DNA from 3 places in the Methylobacterium sp. HJ2 genome. Region 2 is predicted to be linked to each of the others. Evidence: riboswitches for the same ligand, from Rfam matches in the RefSeq annotation. Region 2 holds a riboswitch; each other region holds the start of a gene.

Region 1 (7,566 bases), on a different contig from region 2:
CTCGACGCGGGCGGCGGATGCGAGGCGGGCGATGGCGGCGGTCCGGCGCGATGCCGGGCGCCATCGCTCGCCCAATGCCGGCTGGCCCGAGGCGGCGATGGCGGGCGCCCTCGGCCTCGCGCTGGCCGGGCCGCGGATCTATGCCGGCACGCCGGTGGACGACGCCTGGATGGGCGACGGGCGCGCCGCGGCCGGGGCCGACGACATCGACCGGGCGCTCGGGCTCTACCGCATCGCCTGCCTGCTGCTGTGGATCCTCGCCGCGGCCTCGGCCGCGCTTGCGCTGGCCGCCTGAGTTCAGGCGGCGCGCGGTGCCGTCCCGACCGCTTTCTCGCGGCGCGCCGCGTCGCGGCGAAGCGCGGAGAGCACCACGAACATCAGGCAGGCGCCGAGCGCGAGGCAGCCGGCGAGGAAGAACATCGGCGCGAGGTCGCTCCCGCTGCGGTCGCGGATGAACGGCACGACGTTCTGCGCGACGAAGCCGCCGAGATTGCCCACCGAGTTGATCGCCGCGATGCCCGCGGCGGCGCTCGCGCCTTTCAGGAAGGTCGGCGGCAGCGACCAGAACACCGGCTGGGCCGAGAACACGCCGGCGGCCGCGACGCAGAGGCAGGCGAACGGCAGCACCGCGCCCGGCAGCACGGCGCTGAGTACGAGGGCGAGCGCGGCGACGAGCCCCGGCACCACCACGTGCCAGATCTGGTCGCCCGAGCGCGCCGCCCGGCGGGGCACCCACCAGAGCGCGAGGGCGGTGACGATCCAGGGGATCACGTTGATGAAGCCGTTCACGGTGTTCGAGACCTGGAAGCTCTTCACCACCGTCGGCAGCCAGTAGCTCAGGCCATAGGCGGCGAGCGGGAAGGCGACGTAGACCGAGGCGAGCATCCAGACCCGCCGATCGAGCAGCGCCGCGAAGGGATTGCCGTGCTCGACCTGGCCCCCGGTCTCTCGCTCGTGCACGAGGGTGCGGGCGAGCCAGTCGCGGCCCTCGCGCGAGAGCCAGGGCGCCCGCTCCGGCCCGTCCGGGAGGATGCGCAGCACCACGAGGGCGAGCACCAGCGCCGGGACGCCGGTCGCCACGAAGACCCATTGCCAGCCCTTCAGGCCGAGGGTCCCGTCGAGGTCTAGCGAGGCGCCGCCGATCGCCGCGCCGACCGCGTTGGCGATGGCGCTCGCGATCATGAACCAGCCGATCATCCGGGCCCGGTGCGATTGCGGGAACCACAGGGTCAGGGCGAACAGCACGCCGGGGAAGAAGCCGGCCTCGGCCACGCCGAGCAGGAAGCGCAGGGCGTAGAACATCACGGTGTTCTGGGTGAAGCCGAGGAGCAGCGTGACGAGGCCCCAGGTGAACATGATCCGGGCGAACCAGCGCCGGGCGCCGACCCGCTCCATGATCACGTTCGAGGGCACCTCGAACAGGAAGTAGCCGAGAAAGAACAGCGACGCGCCGAGCCCGTAGGCGGTCTCGCTGAGGCCGAGATCGCCCACCATCTGGAGCTTGGCGTAGGAGATGTTCTGCCGATCGATGTAGGCGATCAGGTACATCAGGCCGAGCAGCGGCATCAGTCGCAGCGTCACCGTCCGGACCGTGTCGTGCGCGAGCCGCGCGTCGATGTGCGGAGGGGGCGTCGTCATCGGGCTTCCTCGGTGCGGCCTTCTCGTCGGACCGGCAAAATCCTAGTCTCCCGGCAAGTCAGCGCGCCAGGGCGAGCAGCTTGTCGCAATCGACATGGCTCTCGAGGTGTCGCGCGAGGGCATCGAGCACGCGCTCGATCCCCGCCTCGTAGGATGCGCCGTCCGAGGCTGACCCGAGGCGCGCGAGCCAAGCCGCCCGCTGGCGGTCGTCGGCGAAGAGCCCGTGCACGTAGGTGCCGCAGACGCGCCCGTCGCCCGAGACCGCACCGTCGGCGCGTCCGTCCGAGAGACGGAGGAGCGGGCGCGCGACGTCGGGCCCGCTGGTCTCGCCCACATGCATCTCGTAGCCCGACAGGGGCACGGCGTCGGCACAGGTCCGGCCCTCCACCGCCTCCAGGCGCTTGAGCGGGGTCATCACGGTGTCGACTTCGAGGAGGCCGAGGCCCGGCACGGTGCGCGGCTCGCCCTCGATGCCGTGCGGGTCGCTCAGGCTGCGCCCGAGCATCTGGTAGCCGCCGCAGAGGCCCAGGATGTGGCCGCCGCGGCGGCGATGCGCCCGGAGGTCGATGTCCCAGCCCTCGCGCCGGAAGGCCTCGAGGTCGTCGATCGTGGTCTTGGACCCGGGCAGCAGCACGAGAGCGGCGTCGCCCGGGATCGCCTCGCCCGGCCGGACCAGCACCACGTTCACCGCCGGCTCCGCCCGCAGCGGGTCGAGGTCGTCGAAATTTGCGATCCGCGGCAGCACCGGCACCGCCACCGTGATGCGCCGGGCGGCCGTCCCGGTCGAGCCCGCCAGCCCGAGCACGTCCTCGGCCGGCAGGCGCGCCGCCTCGGGGAAATGCGGCACGAGGCCGAGCGCCGGCCAGCCGGTGCGGTCCGCGATCAGCGCCATGCCGTCGGCGAACAGGCTCGGATCGCCGCGGAACCGGTTGACGATGAAGCCCGCGATCATCGCGGCGTCGGCCGGGTCGATGACCGCCTTCGTGCCGACGAGGCTCGCGATCACGCCGCCGCGGTCGATGTCCCCGACGAGGATCACCGGCGTGCCCGTCGCCCGCGCGAATCCCATATTGGCGATGTCGCCGGCCCGCAGATTCACCTCGGATGCCGAGCCCGCCCCCTCCACCAGCACGAGATCGGCCTCGGCGCGCAGATGCTGGAAGCTCGCCTGCACGGCCTGCATCAGCCTCGGCTTCCAGGTCTGGTAGTCGCGCGCCTGGACGGTGGCGACCATGCGGCCCTGGACCACGACCTGGGAGCCGACCTCGCTCTGGGGCTTCAGCAGCACCGGGTTCATGTGGACCGAGGGCGCCACGCCCGCCGCCCGCGCCTGGAGGGCCTGCGCCCGCCCGATCTCGCCCCCGTCCGGGGTGACGGCGGCATTGTTCGACATGTTCTGCGGCTTGAACGGGCGCACCCTCAGGCCGCGCCGGGTGAAGGCGCGGGCGAGGCCCGCCACGATCAGGGACTTGCCGACATCGGAGCCGGTGCCCTGGATCATCAGCGCGCGGGTCATCGGCGGACCGCTTCCAGGCGCCGGCGCATCAGAACTCGATGCCCTCCTGCGCCTTCACCCCGGCGGCGAAATGGTGCTTCACGCTGCCCATTTCGGTGACGAGGTCGGCGGCCTCGATCAGCGCCGGCTTCGCGTTCCGGCCCGTCACCACCACGTGCAGATCGGGGCGGCGCTCGCGCAGCGCCGCCAGCACCACGTCGAGGTCGAGATAAGCGTAGCGGAGCGCGATGTTGAGCTCGTCGAGGACGAGGAGGCGCAGGCTCGGCTCGGCCATGAGGGCCAGCGCCCGCTCCCAGGCCACCCGGCAGGCGGCGATGTCGCGCGCCTTGTCCTGCGTCTCCCAGGTGAAGCCCTCGCCGAGCGTGTGCCAGGAGACGCGGTCGCCGAAGACCTCGACCGCGTGGCGCTCGCCCGTGTCCCAGCCGCCCTTGATGAACTGCACCATGCCGACGCGCCAGCCGCGCCCGAGCGCCCGCAGCATCAGCCCGAGCGCCGCCGTCGACTTGCCCTTGCCCGGGCCGGTATGGACGATCAGAAGCCCCTTCTCGATCGTCTTGCCCGCGACCTCGGCATCCTGGACCGCCTTGCGGTTCGCCATCTTCTCGCGGTGGCGTTGGGCCTCCGCGTTCTGCGTGGTCACGATGTCGGTCACGGCAGGCCTCCGGCAGGTTTCACGATCATCGGCAGGCCCGCAACGGTGAACACCACCCGGTCGGCCTGCCGGGCGAGCCGCTGGTGCAGCCGGCCGGCGGCGTCGCGGAAACGGCGGGCGAGGGCGTTGTCCGGCACGATGCCGAGGCCGACCTCGTTGCCCACGAGCACGACCGGCCCGGCCGCGGCGGCGCAAGCCTCGCCCAGGGCGAGGCTCGCCGCCTCGACGTCGGCCTCCGACAGGATCAGGTTGGTGAGCCACAGCGTCAGGCAATCGACGAGCACCGGGCCGGCCGCCGCCGCCACCGCCTCCGGCAGCGCCAGCGGCACGTCGCGGGTGATCCAGGCGGCGGAGCGCCGCGCACGGTGCTCGTCGATGCGTGCGCGCATCTCCGCGTCGTAGATCTCGGCAGTGGCGAGGTAGAGCCAGGGCGCCGGACTCCGCTCGATCAGCGCCTCCGCGTAGGCGCTCTTCCCCGAGCGCGCGCCGCCGAGCACCAATGTCATCCGCGGTTCGGTCTGAAGCATGCGCCCCTTTGCCCCGGCATGACGCGATCGTCAAAGCCGTCGGGGCCGCAGGCGCGTTGTGCGGGGGACCGCGACAGGCTATGACCGATCGAGGACGGTGCCCTCGCGAGAGGGTGAAAAAGGGAATGCGGTGAGGGGAAACCCGATTCCGCGGCTGCCCCCGCAACTGTAAGCGGCGAGTTCCTGCCAGAGGCCACCGGCGAGAGCCGGGAAGGCGGCAGGCGCGAGGATCCGCGAGCCAGGAGACCTGCCGTCCCCCGACCATTCCTCGAACGCCGCCGGTGGGGCGGCCGGAGACGCCAGACCATGACGACGCTGACCCAATCGCAGACCCTCGCCGGCACCCGCACGAACGAGCGCCTCGGCGCCGTCCTGCTGGCCGCCTGCCTCGGGCTCGGCCTCGTGTTCCTCGCGGGCTTCTCGCCGGCCTCGGCGCTGCACAACGCGGCGCACGATTTCCGGCACACCCAGAACTTCCCCTGCCACTGACCGCCTGAAGCAGCCCGCTTCATGATTGTCCGGCTCCTGTCGGCGGCGCTCGCCGCCGGCTTCCTCGCGGCCGTGGTCGCGACAGGCCTCCAGATCGCCCTCACCTCCCCGCTGATCATCGCGGCCGAGCGCTTCGAGACGCACGATGCACAGGCCGCTCGGACGCTGCCGATCGTGCTGGCGCACGCCGTTCCGGCGCACGACCACGCCGCGCCCGAATCCGCGCCCGAGTGGCAGCCCGGCGAGGGGTTGCCGCGCATGGTGTTCACCGGGCTCGCGACGCTCGTCGGCGGCGTGGGCTACGCGCTGCTCCTCGGCGCCGTGATGCTGGCGCTCGGACGCGACCCGACGCCCGAGCGGGCGCTCGGCTTCGCGGTGGCGGGTTTCCTCAGCGTCGCCCTGGCGCCGGCCCTCGGCCTGCCGCCGGAGCTTCCGGGGAGCGAGGCCGCGCCGCTCGCCGCCCGGCAGGCCTGGTGGGCGATGACGGCCGCGGCGACCGGCATGGGCCTCTATCTCATCGCGATCCGCCGCAGCGCGATCGCCATCGCGGGCGGGCTCGTGCTGATCGTGGCGCCCCACATCGCCGGCGCGCCGGAGGTGGCGGCAGCCAAGTCCGAGCTGCCCGCGGGCCTCGCCGCGCAGTTCGCCGCCCGCTCGCTCGCGGTCGGCTTCGTGTTCTGGGCGGTGATCGGGCTCGCCTTCGGCTGGGCTTGGCAGGCTTTCGGCCGCTCTGCCCCGGCGCGTGAGGGCCGGGCGCGTGGCTGAGGCGACGATCCTCTACGTGTGCACGACCTGCCGGGCCGAGGGCGACGATCCGGACGGCCCGCGCGCGGGCGCACGCCTGCTCGAGGCGCTCCGCGCGGCCGCGCAAGAGGGGACGGACCTGCGCATCGAGGGCGTCGAGTGCCTCTCGGTCTGCAAGCGGCCCTGCACCGTCGCGGTCGCTGCCCACGACCGCTGGACCTACGTCTACGGCGATCTCGACCCGGCCGAGTCGGCGCGGACCATCCTGGAGGGCGTCGGCCTCTATGCCGGGACGCCCGACGGCATCGTTCCGTGGAAGCAGCGCCCCAAGGCCTTCCGCACGGGCGTGATCGCCCGCATTCCCCCGTTTCCGCCCCGCGCGGAGTGAGAACGCCGAGACCCGCATGAGCATCGTCAGCAAGGTCCCGTGCACCATCGTCACCGGCTTCCTCGGAGCCGGCAAGACGACCCTGGTGCGCCACGTGATCGAGAACGCCGGCGGGCGCCGCCTCGCCATCCTGGTCAACGAGTTCGGCGATGTCGGCTTCGACAAGTCGTTCCTGGCCGCCTGCGGCGTCGAGGGCTGCACCGAGGAGTCGATCGTCGAGCTACCGAACGGCTGCATCTGCTGCACCGTGGCCGACGATTTCGTGCCGGCGCTGACGAGCCTGCTCGACCGGGCCGATCCGCCGGAGCACATCCTGATCGAGACCTCGGGCCTCGCCCTGCCCAAGCCCCTCGTGCAGGCCTTCCAGTGGCCGGCGATCCGCGGCCGGGTGACAGTGGACGGCGTCGTCGCGGTGGTGGATGGCCCGGCCGTCGCCGCCGGCGTCTTCGCCGACGACCCGGAGGCCTCGGCCGCCCAGCGCGCCGCCGACTCCGCGGTCGATCACGACAATCCCCTGGAGGAGGTGTTCGAGGACCAGCTCCTCTGCGCCGATCTCGTGGTGCTCAACAAGGCCGACCTGATCGACGCCGGGACCCGCGCGCGGGTTCGCGCTGAGGTGGAGGCGCAGCTGCCGCGTGCCGTGAAGGTGGTGGAGACCGAGCGGGGCGCGATCGATCCGCGGGTGCTCCTCGGCCTCGCCGCCGCCGCCGAGGACGACCTCGACGCCCGCCCCTCGCATCACGGCGCGGGCGAGGACCACGACCACGACGACTTCGAGACGGTGGCCCTGCCGATCCGTCCCGCCGCGACGCCCGGCGACCTCGCTGCCCGCGTCGAGCGGGCCGCCGAGACGGCGGGCGTGCTGCGGATCAAGGGCTTCGCCGCTGTCGAGGGCAAGCCGATGCGCCTCGTGGTCCAGGGTGTCGGGCGCCGGGTAAGCCACCATTTCGACCGGCCCTGGCGCGCCACCGAGGCGCGCGACGGCACGCTCGTGGTGATCGGTCTCAAGGGCTTCGACCGCGACGCGGTGGCCGCCGCCCTGGCCGGTTAGGCGTTGCCCGGCGGCCGCGGTACAGTCTCGTCGCCCGCTTGAGCGAACCCGGATGCGCGACCGCAGACACGAACCCATGAGCGACGAGGCGGTCTCCGCCGGGCAGGAGGGCCAGGCGGAGCGCTTCGAACGCGTGGGCGTCGCCTTCCCGGGCTCCGTGCGGCTCGCCGGGGATGTCCCGCCGGGCCCGGCGGCCTGACATGCACCTGATCCGCATCGATACGGTCTCCCTCGACGAGGGCGAGGCGGCCGTCGATCTCGGGCAGGCGCCCGGCGAGATCGTGCTGCTCTCCTTCACGGATTCCGACCTCCTCGGCGTCGCCAACGCCCTCGCGGCGGAGAGCGCGGCGATGCCGAGCCTGCGGCTGGCCAAGCTCGCGCGCCTGCGCCATCCGATGTCGGTCGACCTCTACGTCGAGACGGTGGTGGCCAAGGCCAGGATCGTGGTGATCCGTTGCCTCGGCGGCCTCGATTACTGGCGCTACGGCATCGAGCGCTGCGCCGCGGCGGCGCGCGCGCGCGGCATCCGCCTCGTGGTGCTGCCGGGCGACGACCGGCCCG
Region 2 (7,566 bases):
GGGCCCGGCTCGCCTCGGGCTGGAGATCAGCGACGCAGGCGGCCACGAGCTCGTTCAGGGGCAGCGACGCCGCCGTGAGCGCCTCGCCGCCCGACTCGAGGCGCGCGAGATCGACGAGATCGGAGACCAGGGTCAGGACCTGCTCACCGGCCGCGTGGATGTCGTGGAGGTAGGCCCTGTAGCGGGCGTGTCCGAGCGGACCGTCGGTCTCGCTGAGCATCGCGTCGGCGAAGCCCAGGATCGCGGTGAGCGGCGTGCGGATCTCGCGGTCGAGCTCGCCGAGGAAGCGGGTCGAGGCGCGTCCGGGCTCGGCGCGTCCGGGCTCGGCGCGCTCAGGCACCGGCTCGCGCAGCAGCACCGCGACCCGGTCGGGCCCGAGGCGCAGGACGCGGAGGAGGGCGGGGCGCGCCGGCAGCGCGATCGCTCGGGGGAAGCCGTCGGCGGCCTCGAGGGCGGCGCGGACCGAGTCCGCATCGGCGGCCGGCACCAGCGCGGCGAGCGCCGAGCCGACGAGTTCCCGCGGGTCGCCCGCGAGGAAGGCGGCTGCGGCGCGGTTCAGGGTGAGCAGGCGGCCGGTGCCGTCCAGGACGGCGACGCCCTCCTCCACGTGGTCGAGCGCGGCCAGAGCGTCGGTGCCGCCTCCGTCCCGGTAGATCCGCGCCGGCGCGTCGCCGCGCACCGGCCGCATCAGCAGGGCGATGGCCGGGCCGCCGGACCAGGGCAGCTGCGCGCGCTCCAGCTCGATCGCCCGGCCGCTGCCGTCGGCCGCCTCGATCGCCAGCGTCACCGGGGATGCGCCGATGCCGGCATGGCGCTCCGGCGGCAGGCCGCGGAAGAGCCGGTCGAGGCCCGCCGCCCGGATCCGCTCGAGGCTGTCGTAGCCGGTGAGTTGCAGCAGCCCGCGATTGGCCGCCAGGACGGCGTCGCCGCGATGGACCAGGACGGCGAGCGGCAGGGCGTCGAGGAGGGCGGCCGGATCGGGCGGGCCCTCGGCGCGGGCTCCCGGGAAGGGCGTCACCGAGCCGCCGACGCGCTCGCCGGCCGCGTCGGCCTCGTCGGCCGCCTCCGGGGCCGCGTCACCGGCATAGCGCGCCCCGAGAGCGCGGGCGATCTCCCGGAACGCGGCGTGCTCGGTGAGGGAGAGCGCCGCCTCCGGCGGATCCGGCTCGGGAGCCGGGGCGGGTTCGGGCAGCGCCGGCACCGCCGCCGCCTCGGGCGCCTCGACATCGGCGGGCCGTGCGGTGTCGACCTCCGGTTCATCGAGCGCGTCCTCATCGAGCGCGTCGGGCGGCACCACGAGCCGCGGCTCCGCCGGAGCCACGGCGGCGGCCGGCAGCGCGGCTTGAACCGGCGGAGGAGCGGCTTGGGGAGGAGCGAATTCGGGCGGATCGGATTCAGGCGGCGCGGCTTGAGGCAGCCCGGCTTGGGGCAGCCCGGCTTGGGGCGGCGCGGCTTGGGGCGGCGCGGCTTGGGGCTTCCGATCGCTCCCGAACCAAGTCTGGCCGAACCATGCCGCGAAGAGCGGCGCGGCCAGCGAGGCCAGAGCCATCGGGTCGGTCGTCAGCGCGGGCGCGGGCGCGGGCCGCTGCACCGCCGGCTCGGATGCGGGCATCCCTGCAGCCTCGGAGACCTCGGCGGGCTCCGGCGCGGCGGACCCGGGCGGCGACGCGACGGGCGCCTCGGCCGTCGGGCGCGGGATCGGGCTCACGGCGCGGACGATCCCGAAGCCGCCGTATCCGGTGAACGGCTGGGCGGTGCGGGCGAGCGGCGCGCCAGACAGGTCGGTGGCGAGCTGCAACCCGGCCTCCGAGAGGTCGAGCGCGACGGACAGGCCCCGGAAGGTGCGGTGCTCCGCGAGCGCGGCGAGCAGGGCGTCGGCCCCGTGCAGGCGGCCGGCCTCCGCCAGCCCCGCCCAGCTGCGCCCGGCGAACTGCGCGAGGGCGTCGTGCCCGTCCGAGAGCTGCGTCAGGGTGCCGCCCGCGTCGCTGCGCCAGAGGAAGCGATTGCCCGCGCGCGGCACCGGGGACGCGGTCGCCTCCGGCTCGTCAGGGGCCGAGGGTTCGGGCGAAACGTCTGGCTCCGGACTGTTCTGGAGCAGGGTCGGGCGGGCGGGCGCAGGCGCGCGCCGGGGCGTGGGGGCGGAATCGGTCGCCAGAAGGATCACCGGCCGCCCGTCATCCGCCGCCGCGCGGGCGAGCAGGCACAGGCTCGGCTGCGCGATCCCGGTGCCCGCGAGGCGCAGGCGGGTGAGCCGGGGCGCGGGACCGTGCCCGGCGCCCTGGGCGATCTGGCGGGCCAGAGTCGGGGCGAGGCGGCCCTGCGGAGCGAGGGACGCGACGAGCGCGCGCGCCGATTCGGACGCATCCAGGATGTTCGCGCCGTCGCCGTCGAGGACCAGCCGGACGGCGGCACCTGCGAGGCGCGAATCGGCGTTCCAGACCGCGAAGGCCGCGGCGAGGCCCGGCCTGCCCTCCTGCTCGACGTCCACCTCCGACCCGCCCAATCCCGTCCCCCCGGCCATCGCATCCGCCCGGCGCGGCCTATACGCCCGGCGGGAATATTCTACCCTGCCCAACGCCGACGGCTGGACACTTCAGTCCACCGTCACACGTTTACCTCATGTCAACCTTAATGGCTCCGGCAGGGCTGGCATTCGGCGTCGCACGTGCTATTGTGCACTGCACAATGCGCCCCGACAGGCGTAACGAGAGGAGACGACATGAGCAACACCCCGAACTACGAAGTCCCGACCGAGATGCGCGACTTCGCCGAGAAGAGCGTCGAGCAGGCCCGCAAGGCGTTCGACAGCTTCATCGGCGCTGCGCGCCGCACCGCGGAGACCGTGCAGGGCTCCGCCGAGGTCGCCCGCACCAACGCCCAGGACGTCTCGTCCCGCGGCTTCGAGTACGCCGAGCAGAACGTCAACGCCGCCTTCGATCTCGCGCAGAAGCTCGTCCGCTCGCGCGACATCCAGGAGGCCATGCAGCATCAGGCCGAGTTCGTTCGCAGCCAGTTCGCCGCGATCCAGTCGCAGGCCAAGGAGTTCAGCGGCCTCGCGCAGAGCGCGATGCAGCAGAGCGCCGAGCGCGCCAAGTCCGTCATGCAGGAGGGTGCCGACACCGCCCGCAAGGCGATGGAGCAGGGTGCCAACACCGCCCAGCAGACCATGCATGACGCCCAGAACGCCGCCGAGAAGGCCTCGCACTAACGGCGTTGTCGGCCTCGCCGACACCGGTCGATAAGGCGGCCCGCTCCGGTATCCGGGGCGGGCCGTCTCGTTTTCGCCCGCATTGCCGCGAATCAGGGGGCCGCACCGGCGTGGTCCGGATGGGATGGAGAGAGTGTCCATGCGGCAGAAGCGCAATCTCGGCCTCGCGGCCGTCCTGCTGGCGGCCGCGGTCACGGCCGGCCCGGCCCTCGCCCAGTACGATGAGTACGTCGCGCCGCCCCCGCGCCGCGGCGGCTACGACCGCCCGGTGCGTCCGGATCCGCGCCGCCCGGTCGGCTTTAACTGCGATGCGGTGCAGCAGGGCCTCTCGGGCCCGCAGCCCTATTCCTGCCCGCTGCCCGGTCCGCGCCCCCTCGGCGCGCGCTGCTTCTGCGACATGCCGATCGTGGCGTTCAGCCCGCCGCAGACCGCGGTCGGCCGCGTGGTGCCGTAGGGGCCCGCTCCCGGATCCGTTCGAGTCGGGATCCGCGGCCACGCCCGTCGCGGAAGCGCTGCGGTGTCGCCGGCTGGGCACAATCCTCGAAGAACGCGCCCGCTCCATTGACGCCGACGGCTTCCTCGGGCCTCTTGGGCGGCGACGGTTCCCCGCGAGGGGATCAAAAGGGAACGCGGTGAGGGCAAGCCCGAGAGGGATCCGCCCGAAGCCGCGGCTGTCCCCGCAACTGTAAGCGGCGAGTCCTTCATCACGGCGTCACTGGGCATCCGGATCCGCGAGGGTCAGGGCCTGGGAAGACGATGAGAGGGCAGCGACCCGCGAGCCAGGAGACCTGCCGTCAGCCGTGGTCACACGCGAAACGCGTCGGGCGGGGTGTCCTGACGGGTGCTGGGACGTCCGTGCCGAGGCTCGGACGGCACGGCCTCGTTCGCGGTGACGTGCCACAGCAAGCGCGCCCGCGACGCCGTCCCCGATGCCCGGTTTCCGAAAGACGCCAGAGATCCGCATGCGAGAGCGCATCGTCCGCGGGACGACGCGCCGCCCGCCCGCGCGCCTCGGCGCGATCGACACCAGATTTGTAATGTTATTACACTGCAAATGAGGCAGAGGGTCCGGCAGCGCCGCGCTGGGACCGTCTCTCACCATGTCTCGAAACCGTGCCCGTCCGGGGCCGCACGCCGCGGCCCCCCTGTGTTTGCTCCTCGTCCTGCCGGCCTGTCCCGCCGCGGCGCAGGACGCCGTCACCCTCGACCAGCTCTCGGTGGAGGGGGAAGGCGTCGGCCCGTCCCGCGCCGTGCCGACGGGTCTGAACCTGCGCACGCCGGATCGGACGGCGAGCCGCCTCGGCCTCACACCGCTGGAGACTCCGGCGAGCCTCGATATCGTCCCCGGCGAGACGGCGCGGCTGCGCGGCCAGGACACCATCGCCGACGCGGTCACCCAGGACGCCACCGGCCTCACCTCCATCGCCTCGCCGGGCAACGGCAACGGCGCCTTCACGGCGCGCGGCTTCGCGGGACCGAACTCGATCCAGCAGCTCTACGACGGCACCCGGTTCTACGTCGGCGCCAACACCGTCACCTTCCCGTTCGACACCTGGACCGTCGAGCGCATCGATGTGCTGCGCGGGCCGGCCTCCGTGCTCTACGGCGACGGCGCGATCGGCGGCGTGATCAACGTGGTGCCCAAGAAGCCGGTCTTCGTGCCGGTGAACGCGGCGCGCGCCGTGGTCGGAACGGACGGTATCGCCCGCCTCGCCTTCGATTCGGGCGGCGCGCTCGGGCAGGCCGAGTTCGGCAACACCTTCGCCTACCGCCTCAACCTCAGCGGCAACCGCGGCGACGGCTGGGTCCATCCGGTCGGCGATTTCCGCAACCTCGCGGTCTCAGCGGCGCTCCTGTTCCAGCCGAGCCCGGATTTCGCCGTCACCCTGAGCCACGATCTCGGCTACCAAGAGCCCGCGCGCTACTGGGGCACGCCGCTGGTGAACGGCCGGATCCCGGACCTGATCCGGTTCGCCAACTACAATGTTCGCGATCCGAAGATCACCTGGGCCGACACCTGGACCCAGCTCAAGGCCGAGTGGACGCCCACGGCGGACCTCACCATCCGCAACACGGCCTACCGGCTGACCAGCCGGCGTCACTGGCTCGACGTGGAGCAATACGCCTTCAACCGGGCAACGGGCCTCGTCGACCGGGGCGATTACCTGGAGATCTATCACAGCCAGGAGCAGGTCGGGGACCGCCTCGACGCCACTCTGCGCGGCACGCTGTTCGGCCTGCCGAACCAGTTCGCGGCGGGCTTTGACGTGAACCACATCGATTTCCGGCACACCAACAACTTCTATTTCGACCAGAGCACCAGCGTGCCGCTGACCGGCTACGATCCGGGCGTCTTCCCGCAGGAGGGCCGCGCCCGGCCCGCCTACGCGACGCGGACGAGCCAAGCCTCGGTCTTCGCCGAGGACCGGCTGATCCTCACCGAGCGGCTCTCTTTCCTGACGGGAGTCCGGCTCGACATGCCGGTCCTCCGCCGCCAGGACTTGCAGACGGGCGCCGCGTTCGAGCGGAGCTTCCAGGCGCTCGGATACCGCTTCGGCCTCGTCTACAATCCGACGCCGGACAGCGCGCTCTACGCCCAGTACAGCTTCGCCACAGATCCGGTGAACAGCCTCATCACCCTGTCGCAGTCGCTCGCCGGCTTCCAGCTCGCCACCGGCACGCAGATCGAGGTCGGCGCCAAGGGCCTTGCCTTCGACGGGGCGCTGGAATGGACGCTGGCGGGCTACCGCATCGTCAAGGACAACCTGATCTCGGCGGTGCCCGGCCAGCCGACCCTGGCGACGCAGGTCGGGAGCCAATCCTCGCACGGCGTCGAGCTGGCCCTCGGCTGGCGCTTCGCCCCGAGCTGGCGCCTCGACGGCAACATCGCCCTGCTGCAAGCCCGCTACGAGCGGTTCGACCAGAGCGTGGGCGGCGCGACGGTCTCCTATGCCGGCAACCAGCCGATCGACGTGCCGGAGCGGGTGGCGAACCTCTGGCTGATTTGGGACCTCGACCGGGCCTGGACGGCGCGGATGGGCCTGCAGAACGTCGGCTCGGTCTACAGCGATTTCGGCAACACCGCGCGGCGCCCGGGCTACACCCTCGCCAACCTCGTCCTCGACCATCAGGTCACTGCGGAATCCCGGCTGTCGCTCCGCGTCTACAACCTGTTCGACACGGTCTACGCGATCAGCGGCAACGCGGTCGGCGGGGTGGGGACCAACTGGCTCCTCGGCCGGCCGCGCTCGGTCGAAGTCGCCTATACGGTGACGTGGTGATGCGTCGCGGCCTGCGGCGGCTCGGCAAGCTCGGCCGGCGCTGGCTGATCCTCGGGCATCGCTGGATCGGGATCGCCACCGGGCTGTTCTTCGCCCTGTGGATCGGCTCGGGTCTCGTGATGCTGTACGTGCCGTTCCCGGTGCTGACGGCATCCGAGAGCCTCGACCGGCTGCCGCCGATCGACGGGGCGCGGATCGCTATATCCGCCGACGCGGCGCTCGCCGCGGCCGGGCTCGCCGAGGCGCCGGCCAGCTTCGGCCTCGAGATGCGCGACTCCGTGCCGGTCTACCGGATCGTCGGCCGGGACGGGGCGCGCACCACCGTGTCGGCGGAGAGCGGCGCCCGGCTCGGGCCGGTCTCGGACGCGGAGGCGCTGCGCATTGCCAGTGGCGGCCCGGCGGCGCGGAGCGATCCGGTCGAGCGCGACCAGTGGACCGTCACGGCCCGCTACGACCCGCTGCGGCCCTTCCTGAAGGTCGCGCTGGGCGATGCGGCGGGAACCGAGCTCTACGTCTCGCGGCACACCGGCGAGATCGCCCTCGACACCACCCGGTCCGAGCGCGCCTGGAACTGGCTCGGCTCGGTGCCGCACTGGATCTACCTGACACCCCTGCGCGCCCGGGCGGAGCTGTGGCGGACCCTCCTGCTCTGGCTGTCCGGGCTCGCCGCGCTGGGCGCCCTCAGCGGCGGCACGATCGGGATCTGGCGCCTGCGGCTGCGGCGGCGCTACGCCGCCGGCCGGGTGACGCCCTATCGCGGGCTGGCGCGCTGGCACCACCTCGCGGGACTCGCCGGAGGCCTCGGGCTCACCGCCTTCATCCTCAGCGGGTGGCTCTCGATGAATCCGAACCGCTGGTTCTCTGCGGCCGCGCCGCCCGCCGCGATCCTCGCCGCCTACGCGGGCATTCCGGGCCCGGTCGGGATCGACGCGGCGGCGCTCGCGCGCCTCGCGCCGCCCGGGACGCGCCGGGTCCGGTTCGTCGCGCTCGGCGGGCGCTGGTGGGCGGCGGCGGATGACGGGCGCGGCGCGGGAGGCGCCGGTGCCGCACCCGATCCGGCCATGATCGCCGCGGCGG
Region 3 (7,566 bases), on a different contig from region 2:
CGCCCAGAACGCCCGCGCGCCGAGGCCCGCGTAGAGGGGGCCGGCCGCGAGCGTCACCAGGGCGCCCGCGAGCCCGAGGCCGACGCTGCCGTAGAGGGTCAGCGCCGTCGCCCGCAGAGGCGGGGGGATCGTCTCCTCGATCAGTCCGAGGCAGGCGAGGTGCAGCAGCGCGAAGCTGAGGCCGTGCAGCGCCTGCGCGGCGGCGAGCCAGGGGAGCGCCTGCGTCTCGGCCACCGTCGCCCAGCGGATCGCGCCGGCGACCGCCGCGAGGGCGAGGCCGCCGGCCGGTCCGATCCGGCGCAGGAGCGGGGGGCCGAGGGCGACGAAGACCAGCACCTCGGCGGCGACCGCCTCCGACCAGAGCAGCCCCGCCGCGCCCGGGCCGATGCCGGCCCCGCGCCACAGGATCATGGCGAAGGCCTCGTGGAGGGCATGCGCGCCGACGACGAGGCTCGCGACGAGCACGGTGCGGCGGAAGCGCGGGCGCCCGAGCACGTCGCGAAAACCCTTCGCACCCGCGGCCGGCTCGCGGCACGGTCCCTCCGCGCGGCCCAGCAGCAGGCGCACGAGGAAGCCCGTGGCCAGGAACAGGACGCTCCCGGCGAGCACGGCGGCGGCAAGGCCCTGCGCACCCACCAGCCAGCCGGCCGCCGCGGTGGCGGCGATGAAGGCGGTCGAGCCCGCGGCCCGGACCCGCCCATAGGCGAAGGCCGCTCCTCCACGGGCGGCGCCGAGCGCCAGCGCGTCGGCGAGGGGGGCGAGCGGCGCGGTCGCCACCGCGTAGAGCAGGCCGACCGCGAGGACCGGCCCGAAGCCCTCGGCCGGCAGATGCAGGGCGGCGAACAGCCCGGCCGCCGCGGCCGAGAGCCCGAGGATCCCGCGCGCGGCGTCGCGCCGGTCGGCGAGGCGACCGGCCAGCGGGGCCGCGACCAGCCGGACCAGGGTCGCGGCGGCGAGCACCGTGCCGATCGCCTCGGGGCCGAGACCGCGGGCGGCGAGGACGTTCGGCAGGATCGGGGAAAGGCAGCCATAGGCGCCGTAGAGCCCGGCATAGAGCAGCAGGAAGCGGGCGAACCCGCCCGTGTCCCCCGACGCTGCCCCCGACCGGCTCCCCATCGGCCGAGCCTAAGCAGGTTCGCGTCGGCGGGCCAGGGCGTCGCCCGACTCGGAGGCGCTCCCGGTCCGTCCGATGCGCGAGCCTCACCTTCGGAGCCGGCGGCCGATCGGGCGCGGCAGCGGGCTGCGTGCCCGGGCACACGGACGGGATCGCGCCGGCCTGATGACTTGCCACGGCGCACCGTCGCACGAGGAGGCCGAAATGAATGAAAAGGATCAGGTCCTGAAGATACTCGGCCAGCACTTCCTGCGGCGGATCAACTTTACCTTCCAGGGCGGTTCCGGAGACGTCACCGTAACCAGCAAGTCATTCCAGAAGATCGTGAGCCTGATCAAGGCGGATACGATGCACGTCGCGATCGACAGAACGCTGACGACGGCGGGCGAGTGGCGCGCAGGCACCAACACGCTTGCTATCCTGCCGATCCGGGGCCGGTACGACGAGGCTACGGTCCTGCACGAGAGCCTGCACGGCCTGTTCGATATCGAGAAGACGTCGCTGCTGGCGATCAACGAAGAGGCCGCGTGCTATGTCGTGGACGGGCTCTACTATAAGATGACGGGACTTCGGGATGCGCGTGTCGACAATCCGATCGACAACGCCGCCAAGCCCCTGGCCACGCAGGTTCTGAAAGCGAGCGTCGATGGCTCCACCCCGACCGTGACGCTCGGAGCGACGGGGTGGGGAAAGCTTCTGGATGCGGTCCGAGCCGACAGCACCTACGTCCCCGTGGTGAATGCGGGCGCGACATTCATGTACACGCACGACGGCTAGAGCCGCACCCGGTCGCTGCGATCGGGATCGGCTCCAGGCTTCTAACGCGCGGTGGTCTCGCGCCGGCTCAGAACCGTCCGGCGATGGTCAGCCGCACGGCGGTGGGCTCGACGGGATGGAGATGCCGGTCGGCGACGCCGTCCGCCGGCTCGCCGGGCAGGCGGGATGTGTAGAAGTAGGTGATCTGGTCGGCCTTGGCGTTCGTCAGGTTGAGCACGTCGAGGGAGACGCTGATCCCGTTCTCGAAGGCGTAGCCGACCCGGCCGTTGAGGAGCGCGGTGGGCTTCGAGCGCACCGCATTGTCCTCGATCAGGGGGCGGGGCCCGAAGTAGCGGACCCGCATCGCGCCGAACCAGCCGAGCCCCTCGCCCAGCGTGATCCCCGCCGAGGCGATGGTGGTCGGCGCCTCCGGCACCCGGTTGCCGGCCGGGTCGGCGTCGGAGAAGCGCGCGTTGGTGACGGTGAGGTCGCCCTCCAGCCGCAGCCAGGGCGTCACCGCGTAGCGGTTCGTCCACTCGACGCCGAAGCGGCGGGTCGGCCGGCTCGGCTCGGTGGTGCCGGTGTCGCCCTGGAACAGGTTCTCGGAGGCGAAATCGAGCCGGAACAGCGCGACCGCGGTCTCCAGCCCGGCGATGCTGCGGTTGCGGACCCCGACCTCGTAGCCGGTCGAGGGCACCAGGAAGGGGGCACGCTGGACGGTGAAGAGGGGGCTCGCGGGATCCACCGTGGCGGTCACGCCGCGCACGTCGTTCGAGTGGAAGCCGCCGCCGTAATTCACGTAGAGTTCGGTATCGAGCCAGGGGCCGAGCACGAGGCCGAGCTTCGGGTTGACGATGCCGTCGCGGACCCGCCCCGCATTGGCGGCCGTGTCGGAGCGGACCTCGGCATAGTAGCCGTCCGCCCGGACGCCTACGCTGGTGCGCAGCCAGTCGGTCCAGCGCAGGCGGTTCTCGTAGTAGAACGCCCCGCTCGTCTCCAGCACCCGGTCGTCGAGCACGGTCGAGCGGGTGAGCCGGTTGGCGGTGTTGAACAGCCCGACCCGGATCGCGTCGGTGCGTGTCTGCACGCCGATCTCGTTCTCCATCGGCAGGCCGAGCAGATCGCCCGGGAAGACGTGGGAGATCTCGCCGCCGCCGAGCACCCGGTCGTCGCGCTGGCGGAACTGGTCACCGTTGACGGGATCGTTGAGGCGGTAGGTGAAGTCGTTCCAGAGGTTCATCCGGTAGCGGATGAGGTAGCCCGAGGCTCGGGTGATGCCGGCCTCGCCCGTCCGACTCCAGCGGCCCGAGAGCGAGAAGCGGCCGGTATCGCCGCCATCGGTCGGGTCGAGGGTGCCGTAGCGGCCGATGAGGCCCTCGGCCACCGCCCGCTCGGGGATCTGGTTGGTGGCGTTCCACGTGGCCCAGTAGGCCATGCCCGTGACGGAGAGGCCGTCGAGGGCCGTGCCCTGGCTGTAGCGGACGACGCCGTTCAGCTTGGCGAGCCGATCCGGCACGTCCCAGGGCCCGTCGTAGGTCTGCGCCTCGCCCGCCACCAGCAGGTTGCCCGCGCCCAGCGGCGTGGAGGCGATGGTCAGAGCGCGCTTGTAGCCGAAGGACCCGATCGCGGTCAGCGCGACGTTCCGTGCGACCGTGTCGAGATAGTCGATCCGCACGGAGCCCGCCGAGGCGAAGTCGCCGTCGCGCACGAAATAGGGGCCCTTGTGGAACTCCACCGCGCCGACGAGCTCGGGGATCAGGAAGTTGAGATCGGCGTAGCCCTGGCCGTGCGCATGGGTGCGCAGGTTGACGGGCATGCCGTCCACCGAGATGGCGATGTCGCTGCCGTGGTCGAGGTTGAACCCGCGCAGGAAGAACTGGTTGGCCTTGCCCTCGCCCGAGTGCTGCGTGACGATCAGGCCCGGCACCGCCTCGAGCACCTCGCCGGGCCGGGTGACCGGCCGGCTGTTGACCTGCGCGCCCGAGAGGAGGCCCGCGCTCGCCGCATCGACGCGGCGCAGGCCGCCCCCGATGCCGGTGACGCCGCCGACCGCGGCGGCATTGGCAGCCGGCTCGCGGGAGGCGGCGGGATCGGCGGCGACGACGGAGATTTCGGCGAGATCGACCGCCTCCGGCCCGGGCGCGGCGCGAGCCCGGGCGGGCATGAGCGAGAGGGATGCGGCGCAGGCCCAGGCGGTCCTGGCCAGGATGCGGCGGGATCGTCTGATCGGCGCGGTGGCGGACACGGAGCCTCGCGGGCGGCTGCGGCACGTCACCGCGAACGAGGCCGTGCCGTCCGAGCCTCGGCACGGACGTCCCGGCACCCGTCGGGACACCCCGCCCGACGCGTTTCGCGTGTGACCACGGCCGACGGCAGGTCTCCTGGCTCGCGGGTCGCTGCCCTCTCGCCGTCTTCCCGGATGAAGCTCATCCAGTGACGTGCTGGCGGAAGGCTCGCCGCTCACAGTTGCGGGGGCAGCCGCGGCTTCGGGCGGATCCCTCCCGGGCTGGCCCTCACCGCGTTCCCTTTTGATCCCCTCGCGGGGAACCGTCGCCCCGCACTAGAGGGGCGGGAGCCGTGACGGTCAATCCGGATCCGGCCGGTTTGCGGGCCCCTGTCGTCCGTCGGCCACAACCCCGGATCGCGCGGCTGCGAGCACGAAGACCCGGATCGCCGAGGACAGGTTCTGCGCGCCGCGTCCCGCGTCGATCGCACCGATCAGCGCCTGCACCGATTGCCCACGCGCGGCGGCCGCCTCGCGCAGGGCTTCCCAGAACGGCTCTTCCAGGGAGACGCTGGTGGGATGGCCCGCGATCAGAACCGAGCGCTTGCGGATGCCGCTCACGCCCCGGGCTCGTCCCGCTCCGGCTCGTGCTCCGGCCGGTGCTCCGGCCCTTGGCCCAGCCGGTGCCCCTCGTGGCGGGTCTCCTCCAGGGCCTTGCGCTTCTCCTGCAGGGTCCTGGCCTTCTTCGGACGACCGAAGGCGATCCGGTTCTCGGCGGCCTGGGCCTCCTTGCCCGCCTTCTCCCGCGCCTTCCGGGCCTGGCGCAGGTTGATGATCTCGGCCATGCGATCCATCCTGGGTTCGGGCCGGCGCGGGATCGTCCGCGCCGGCGCCGGGCTCACTCGGCGCTGGGCGCCAGCATCGTCTCCGGCCGCACCACGCGCTCGAACTCGTCCTCCGTCACGTAGCCGAGGCGCAGGGCCTCCTGCTTGAGGGTGGTGCCGTTCTTGTGCGCGGTCTTGGCGATCTCGGCGGCCTTGTCGTAGCCGATCGAGGGCGCGAGCGCGGTGACCAGCATCAGCGAGCGGCTCATCAGGTCGGCGATCTTGTCCTCGTTGGCCTTGATGCCGACGACGCAATTGTCGGTGAAGCTCACGGCCGCGTCCGCCAGGAGCCGCACCGATTGCAGCACCGCGTTGGCGATCACCGGCTTGAACACGTTCAGCTCGAAATTGCCCTGCGAGCCGGCAAAGCTCACGGTGGTGCCGTTGCCGATCACCTGGGCGCAGACCATCGTCAGGGCCTCGCACTGGGTCGGGTTGACCTTGCCGGGCATGATCGAGGAGCCCGGCTCGTTCTCGGGGAGCGACAGCTCGCCGAGGCCCGAACGCGGGCCCGAGCCCAGGAAGCGGATGTCCTGGGCGATCTTGAACAGGCCGGCGGCGAGCGCCGACAGCGCCCCTTGGGTGAACACCAGGGCGTCGTGGGTGGCGAGCGCCTCGAACTTGTTGTCGGCCGAGGTGAAGGGCAGCCCGGTCAGCTCGGCCACCTTGGCGGCGAACTTCACGGCGAAGTCGGGATGCGCGTTGAGGCCGGTGCCGACGGCGGTGCCGCCCTGGGCCAGCGCCAGCACGCCCGGCAGCGTCGCGGCGATGCGCGCGCCGCCGAGCGCCACCTGCGCGGCGTAGCCGGAGAATTCCTGGCCGAGGGAGACGGGCGTCGCGTCCTGCAGGTGGGTGCGGCCGATCTTCACGATGCTCTCGAACGCCTTGGACTTGGCGTCGAGCGCCCCGTGCAGGTGCGAGAGCGCGGGCAGGAGCCGCTCCTGGATCTCGCGGGCCACCGCGATGTGCATGGCGGTCGGGAAGGTGTCGTTCGAGGACTGGCCGCGGTTGCAATGGTCGTTGGGGTGCACGGGCGCCTTGCCGCCGCGCTGCCCGCCGAGCCGCTCGTTGGCGAGGCTCGCGATCACCTCGTTGGCGTTCATGTTCGACTGGGTGCCCGAGCCCGTCTGCCAGACCACCAGGGGGAACTCGTCGTCGTAGCGACCCGCCACCACCTCGGCGGCGGAGTCCGCGATCGCGTCGGCGATCCTGGGCTCGAGAGCGCCGAGGTCCTTGTTCACCAGGGCGGCGGCCTGCTTGACGATGCCGAGCGCGTGGACGAGCGGCGCCGGCATGTGCTCGGTGCCGATGCGGAAATTCTGGATCGAGCGCTGCGTCTGCGCACCCCAGTACCGGTGGGCCGGAACCTCGATCGGACCGAAGGTGTCGGATTCGGTACGGGTGGCGGTCGGGGTGCCGGACTCGGTGGGCGACATCGTGGCCTCTACGTCTGGTGCAGTGCGGTGCCTACTTAGCGAAGGCGGGCCCGAAACGCGAACGGCCCGCGCCGCGGCCTCCCGACAAACGGCGCGGCCTGTACGCCCCCCCGCGCCCGCCCTGCCGCGCCCCCGGAGCCGCATGCCGACGATCCTCGAGACCGCGCCGCCCGCCGCCCCGCACCCGGACCGGTTCCGTCCCTCCGTGCCGCCGCCGCGGCGCACGCCGATGACGCTCTTCGCGTTCCTGAAGGCCGCGCGGGCGAACCCGATCACCACCTGGATGGAGGAGCACTTCACCGCGCCCGTCGTCGCGGGGGACGGCGTGCTCGGGCGCATCACCGTGGTGAGCGAGCCGGGCCTGATCCGGCATGTCCTGGTCGAGAACGCGAGCGCCTACCGCAAGGACGACCTCCAGCGCCGGGTGCTGGCCCCCGGCCTCGGCGAGGGGCTGCTCACCGCCGAGGGCGACGCGTGGCGCCTGCAGCGGCGCACCCTCGCGCCGATCTTCTCGGCCCGCACCGTGCGGGGCTTCGAGACGGCGATGAACGCGGCGGGCACCCGCCTCGGCCGGCGCCTTGCCCGGCGCGTCGGCACTCGCATCGACGTCGCCCTGGAGATGACCCGCGTCACCCTGGACGTGCTGGAGCGGACGATCTTCACCCAGGGGCCCCAGAACGACCCGGACGCCCTCGGCCGCGCCATCACCCGCTTCCTCGAATCGGTCGGGCCGATCGACCCCCTCGACGTGTTCGGGGTGCCGGCCTTCGTGCCGCGGATCGGGCGCCTGCGGGCGCGACCGGCCGTGCGCTACTTCGCCGAGGTGGTGGACGGCCTGATCGACCATCGCCGCGCGCTGATCGCGCGCGGGGAAGCCCCCGAGGACCTGCTGACGCTGCTGCTCGCCGCCCAGGACCCGGAGACCGGGCAGGGCCTGACGGACCTGGAGGTGAAGGCCAACATCGTCACCTTCATTGCCGCCGGCCACGAGACCACCGCCAACGCCCTGACCTGGGCGCTCTACTGCCTGTCCCAGGATCCGGCCTCGCGCGAGCGCCTCGAGGCCGAGGTCGATGCGGCGGCCGATGGGGAGGGACACTTCGCGATCGAGCGCCTGCCCTTCGCCCGCGCCGTGATGGAGGAGGCGATGCG

Evidence for each region. Region 2 has a riboswitch for cobalamin ahead of ACS5RC_RS12120 (TonB-dependent receptor). Riboswitches for the same ligand answer to the same signal wherever they lie in the genome.
Region 1: it holds a riboswitch for cobalamin, as region 2 does, so the genes downstream of both, ACS5RC_RS20855 (CbtB domain-containing protein) here and ACS5RC_RS12120 (TonB-dependent receptor) in region 2, are expected to answer to the same signal.
Region 3: it holds a riboswitch for cobalamin, as region 2 does, so the genes downstream of both, ACS5RC_RS06525 (TonB-dependent receptor) here and ACS5RC_RS12120 (TonB-dependent receptor) in region 2, are expected to answer to the same signal.

Annotation. Positions count from the first base shown of each region.
Region 1 is NZ_JBWJYM010000009.1:136,703-144,268, forward strand. Features, by position in the region: gene cbiB (adenosylcobinamide-phosphate synthase CbiB) at 1-295, shown strand, start outside; gene ACS5RC_RS20835 (MFS transporter) at 298-1,638, opposite strand; gene ACS5RC_RS20840 (cobyric acid synthase) at 1,697-3,154, opposite strand; gene cobO (cob(I)yrinic acid a,c-diamide adenosyltransferase) at 3,183-3,797, opposite strand; gene cobU (bifunctional adenosylcobinamide kinase/adenosylcobinamide-phosphate guanylyltransferase) at 3,803-4,333, opposite strand; cobalamin riboswitch at 4,412-4,602, shown strand; gene ACS5RC_RS20855 (CbtB domain-containing protein) at 4,640-4,822, shown strand; gene ACS5RC_RS20860 (CbtA family protein) at 4,844-5,587, shown strand; gene ACS5RC_RS20865 (DUF1636 family protein) at 5,580-5,954, shown strand; gene cobW (cobalamin biosynthesis protein CobW) at 5,971-7,005, shown strand; gene ACS5RC_RS20875 (hypothetical protein) at 7,082-7,204, shown strand; gene cobN (cobaltochelatase subunit CobN) at 7,206-7,566, shown strand, end outside.
Region 2 is NZ_JBWJYM010000004.1:201,209-208,774, forward strand. Features, by position in the region: gene ACS5RC_RS12105 (ATP-binding protein) at 1-2,521, opposite strand, end outside; gene ACS5RC_RS12110 (phasin) at 2,720-3,208, shown strand; gene ACS5RC_RS12115 (hypothetical protein) at 3,348-3,662, shown strand; cobalamin riboswitch at 3,792-4,018, shown strand; gene ACS5RC_RS12120 (TonB-dependent receptor) at 4,309-6,489, shown strand; gene ACS5RC_RS12125 (PepSY domain-containing protein) at 6,489-7,566, shown strand, end outside.
Region 3 is NZ_JBWJYM010000002.1:413,963-421,528, forward strand. Features, by position in the region: gene ACS5RC_RS06515 (MFS transporter) at 1-1,116, opposite strand, end outside; gene ACS5RC_RS06520 (hypothetical protein) at 1,319-1,891, shown strand; gene ACS5RC_RS06525 (TonB-dependent receptor) at 1,959-4,034, opposite strand; cobalamin riboswitch at 4,225-4,437, opposite strand; gene ACS5RC_RS06530 (ribbon-helix-helix domain-containing protein) at 4,455-4,715, opposite strand; gene ACS5RC_RS06535 (DUF4169 family protein) at 4,712-4,939, opposite strand; gene fumC (class II fumarate hydratase) at 4,993-6,414, opposite strand; gene ACS5RC_RS06545 (cytochrome P450) at 6,566-7,566, shown strand, end outside.